DNA from 2 places in the Pauljensenia sp. UMB3104 genome. Region 1 is predicted to be linked to the other one. Evidence: riboswitches for the same ligand, from Rfam matches in the RefSeq annotation. Region 1 holds a riboswitch; the other holds the start of a gene.
What was found. Region 1 has a riboswitch for ZMP and ZTP ahead of purH (bifunctional phosphoribosylaminoimidazolecarboxamide formyltransferase/IMP cyclohydrolase). Riboswitches for the same ligand answer to the same signal wherever they lie in the genome.

Region 2: another riboswitch for ZMP and ZTP. It lies ahead of glyA (serine hydroxymethyltransferase); the one in region 1 lies ahead of purH (bifunctional phosphoribosylaminoimidazolecarboxamide formyltransferase/IMP cyclohydrolase).

The regions. Positions count from the first base shown of each region.
Region 1 covers NZ_JASONN010000023.1:31,576-33,760, forward strand. The annotation lists gene QP415_RS09280 (cell division protein PerM) at 1-1,282, shown strand, start outside; ZMP/ZTP riboswitch at 1,286-1,370, shown strand; gene purH (bifunctional phosphoribosylaminoimidazolecarboxamide formyltransferase/IMP cyclohydrolase) at 1,394-2,185, shown strand, end outside.
Region 2 covers NZ_JASONN010000016.1:27,707-29,891, forward strand. The annotation lists gene QP415_RS08145 (sugar transferase) at 1-479, opposite strand, end outside; ZMP/ZTP riboswitch at 789-873, shown strand; gene glyA (serine hydroxymethyltransferase) at 913-2,185, shown strand, end outside.

The sequences.
Region 1 (2,185 bases):
GGGCGGGGACCTGTGGGCGGCTGTCATTGGCGGTACGTCGGTGGTTGGGGGAGTGCATTACCGTGCGATCCCGACGCTGGCGGGCGCGCTGCTGATCGTCCTTGTGCGCCTCTTGCTGCGCAATACGGCTGGTTTCCCGCGCAGTGCGGCGCTGTTTGCTGTGCCCGGTTTTCTTTTGACGTCCTGGCTGCTCGCGGGTACGTCGGGCACTCATGCGCACTGGTGGACGGGCACGATTGGCGGCGTGCTGATTCCGTTGATTGGCTCGGTGTGGTTTGTTGCGTCGGGGTATGCGCGCGATCATGAGGCTCCGACGATGCAGCACTGGATTTCGGGTGGCCTGAAGTTGGGGGGCCTGTCCGTGGCGGTGCTTGCGGGCGCGTCGCTCGTTGCCGCGATTGTTGCGCTTGTGGCTGGTTGGGGTCGGATGGCTGGGATTCAGGAGATCCTGGGGGCGGCCTCGGGCGCGGATACGGCGTTTATTGTCGGTGCCCAGCTGGCGTTTGCGCCGACGGTCATGGCGTGGGCGGCTGCGTGGTGGTCGGGTGCGGGTTTCCTGACGGCGACCGATTCGCTGCATTCTCCGGCTGTGGCGGGCACTGGCCCGATTCCGCCGATTCCGCTGCTGGGTGCTGTCCCGGAGACGGCTCCTGGTCTGTGGGTGATTCTCGCGCCGATCGCGCTGGGGGTTGGCCTGGGCATCGTCGCGGCGCGTTCGTTCCGTCGTGAGCACCTGCTGCACCAGAGCGCGCAGGGCGTTCTGGCCTCGTTGATCGTCGCGGCCGTGACGGCCCTGTGGATGTGGAGCGCGACGATGAGCCTGGGCTCCGTGCGCCTGGCGTCGATGGGGCCGCGCGTGGGGTGGGCGACTGTGGCGCTCGTGCTTGAGATTGCCCTGCCCGCGCTGATTATCGCGTTGGCGACCCACCCGACGACGCGTGCGCTCCTCGGCGAGGGCGCGGGCCGCGTGCGCAACGAGGGCGAGGCCTTGCGTCGCCGCGCCGCCGAGCGTGCCTCCCGTGTGGGCACAGCCGCCTCGACGACTGACGAGGCCTGGGCTGAGGCTTCCGACTCCGCTGAGGACAGCGCCGGGGACGACGGTGCCGACGAGGCCGGGGCTGAGAATCTCGAAGCGGAGGCCGATGGGGGAGAAGCGGACGAGATGCCCGAGGAGGCTAGCGAAACGGCCGCCGACGAGCCCGTGGACGATGAGTCCGCGCAGGCCGAGGGTGACGCGGATGACCCCGAGACGAGGGCGACGCGGCGCGAGGGCCTGAACTAGACTGGGAGGTGCCGCGACTGGCGAGGGTGGATGACCACCGGGGAGCGGCTGCATTTCCCGCGAGGCGTCGCCCGCCTGGGCGCCTGGGTTTGGTCTCAACCTGGAGGAACTATGTCCGTCTCACTGGACAACCTGGAACCCATTGACGTGCGCCCGATTAAGCGGGCCCTGATTTCTGTGTATGACAAGACGGGCTTGGAGGACCTTGCGCGTGCGCTGGGTGAGGCCGGTGTGGAGATCGTCTCCACGGGCTCCACGGCCGCTCGTATTGCGGCGGCTGGCGTGGCCGTCACCCCGGTCGATGACGTGACCGGTTTCCCGGAGGTGCTCGAAGGTCGTGTGAAGACCCTGCACCCCTTCATTCATTCCGGCATCCTGGCCGATCAGCGTAAGGCTGCGCATCGCGAGCAGATTGCGCAGCTGGGGATCAAGGCGTTTGACCTGGTCGTGTGCAACCTGTATCCCTTCCAGGACACGGTTGCCTCGGGCGCGTCCTTCGATGAGTGCGTTGAGCAGATCGATATTGGCGGCCCGTCCATGGTGCGTGCTGCCGCGAAGAATCACCCGTCGGTTGCGGTCGTGACCTCTCCGGAGCGTTACGCGGATGTCGCCGAGGCCGTGGCGGGGGAGGGCTTCACCCTTGAGCAGCGCCGCGAGCTGGCTGCCGAGGCCTTCGCGCACACGGCGACCTACGACCTGGCGATCGCGGGTTGGTTTGCCGACGAGCTGGATCTTGAGGATGTGCGCGAGACCCTCGACGAGGCTGCCGAAACCCACCTGGACGCCTCCGACGCGGCGTTCCTGGAGTCGCTGGGCTACCAGACTGAGGAAGACTACGTGGTGGAGGTCCCCGAGGAGGAGGGGCAGGCCTCGGGCATGCCCGTGTTCGTCGCCGACGCGTTC
Region 2 (2,185 bases), on a different contig from region 1:
GGGAGCGGGGGGCGCGGGCCCACGAGCGACATATCGCCACGCAGGACGTTGAACAGCTGGGGAAGCTCGTCGATAGAGGTCTTGCGCAGGAAGGAACCGATGCGCGTAATACGCGGATCGTTAGCCATCTTGAACATGATCGAATTTCCGGCGGAGGAGTCTGCCTCATTGGCCTCCATGAGGGAGGCCTTGAGCTCTTCGGCGTCCACTCGCATGGTGCGGAACTTATACATGGTAAAAGTCGTTCCATTGAGGCCCACGCGCTCCTGCTTGAAGAAGGCGGGGCCGCCGTCGTTGAGGCGCACCATGAGGGCGACGATGATCCAGAGCGGCGTCAGCAGGATAATGCCGATGAGAGCAGCGAAAAAGTCGCACATGCGCTTGATCGCATTGTCGGCGGACGCGGCAAGATCCGACGCGTGCTCGAACGCGAGGGCCGTCGAGGCGGCCCGTGCAGTGGGCTTCGTCAAAGTTGTCATCTGTGCGTCTTCCTTCTACTTCCTCAAACTCAAATGCTGCATGTCGGTTAGAGCAGTGAAAACCGCTCCAGACTGGGAGAGTTACTAGGTAAATGCTCCCGGCGCAACTCAGTCACCGTTAGGTGTTAACCCTAGTCTATCCATATGGTTAGCTTGGTTGCTAACCAAAGGGTTAAGTACAAGCGAAAAAACGCTGTGATTTCGTGCACCTGGCGAGTTGTGCATGCGCGATCGGAACGTGCCGTGACCGGCTGGTAGCTTGCTGACACCTTGGCAGAATGCATAGAAAACCGCCGAGAGATAAACTGATGAGCGTGTCGTGACTGGCGAATAGGTGGGCCACCACCGGGGAGCGACGCGTCGGCATCGATAGCCGCCCGCCTGGGCTAGAGGCCACTGCCAACCATCATCGGATGATCAATAGGAGAACCCCATGGATTCCCTCAATGACATGACACTGGCCCAGCTGGATCCTGAGATTCAGGCCGTCCTGGACTCCGAGCTTGGCCGCCAGCGTGACACCCTCGAGATGATCGCCTCGGAGAACTTTGTTCCGCGCGCCGTCCTCGAGGCGCAGGGCTCGGTCCTCACCAACAAGTACGCCGAGGGCTACCCGGGCCGCCGCTACTACGGCGGCTGCGAGTTCGTGGACGTTGCCGAATCGCTGGCCATCGAGCGTGCGAAGCAGGTCTTCGGCGGTGACTACGTCAACGTTCAGCCCCACGCGGGCGCGCAGGCCAACGCCGCTGCCCTCATGGCGATGGCGAACGTCGGCGACCCGATCCTGGGCCTGTCCCTGGCCCACGGCGGTCACCTGACCCACGGCATGCGTCTGAACTTCTCGGGCAAGAACTACAAGGCTGTTGCCTATGAGGTCGACCGCGAGACCATGCGCATCGAGCCCGAGAAGGTCCGCGAGGCGGCCCTCGCCGAGCGCCCGCGCGTGATTATCGCTGGCTGGTCCGCCTACCCGCGTCACCTCGACTTCCAGGCCTTCCGCGACATCGCGGACGAGGTTGGCGCCGCCCTCTGGGTGGATATGGCTCACTTCGCCGGCCTCGTCGCCGCGGGCCTGCATCCGAACCCCGTCCCCTTCGCCGACGTCGTGACGACGACGGTCCACAAGACCCTGGGCGGGCCTCGTTCCGGCATGATCCTGTCCTCGCGCGGCGAGCAGTGGGGCAAGAAGCTCAACACTGCCGTGTTCCCCGGCCAGCAGGGCGGCCCCCTCATGCACGTGATCGCCGCGAAGGCCATCGCCATGAAGGTCGCGCAGACCGAGGAGTTCAAGGATCGCCAGCGCCGTACTCTCGAGGGCGCGCAGATTCTTGCGGAGCGTCTGGGTGCGGACGATGCGAAGAAGGCTGGCATCAAGCTCGTCACCGGCGGCACCGACGTCCACCTGGTCCTCGTTGACCTCGTCGAGTCGGAGCTCAACGGCCAGCAGGCCGAGGATCTCCTGCACGAGGTCGGCATCACCGTCAACCGCAACGCTGTCCCCTTCGACCCGCGTCCGCCGGCCGTCACCTCGGGCCTGCGCATCGGCACCCCCGCCCTCGCGACGCGCGGCTTCGATGCCGAGGACTTCGCCGAGGTTGCGGACATCATCGGCACGACCCTGGCTCAGGGCGCGTCCGGCGGCAACGTTGAGGTGGACGCCCTGCGCGCTCGTGTCAAGAAGCTGACGGACAAGCACCCGCTCTACG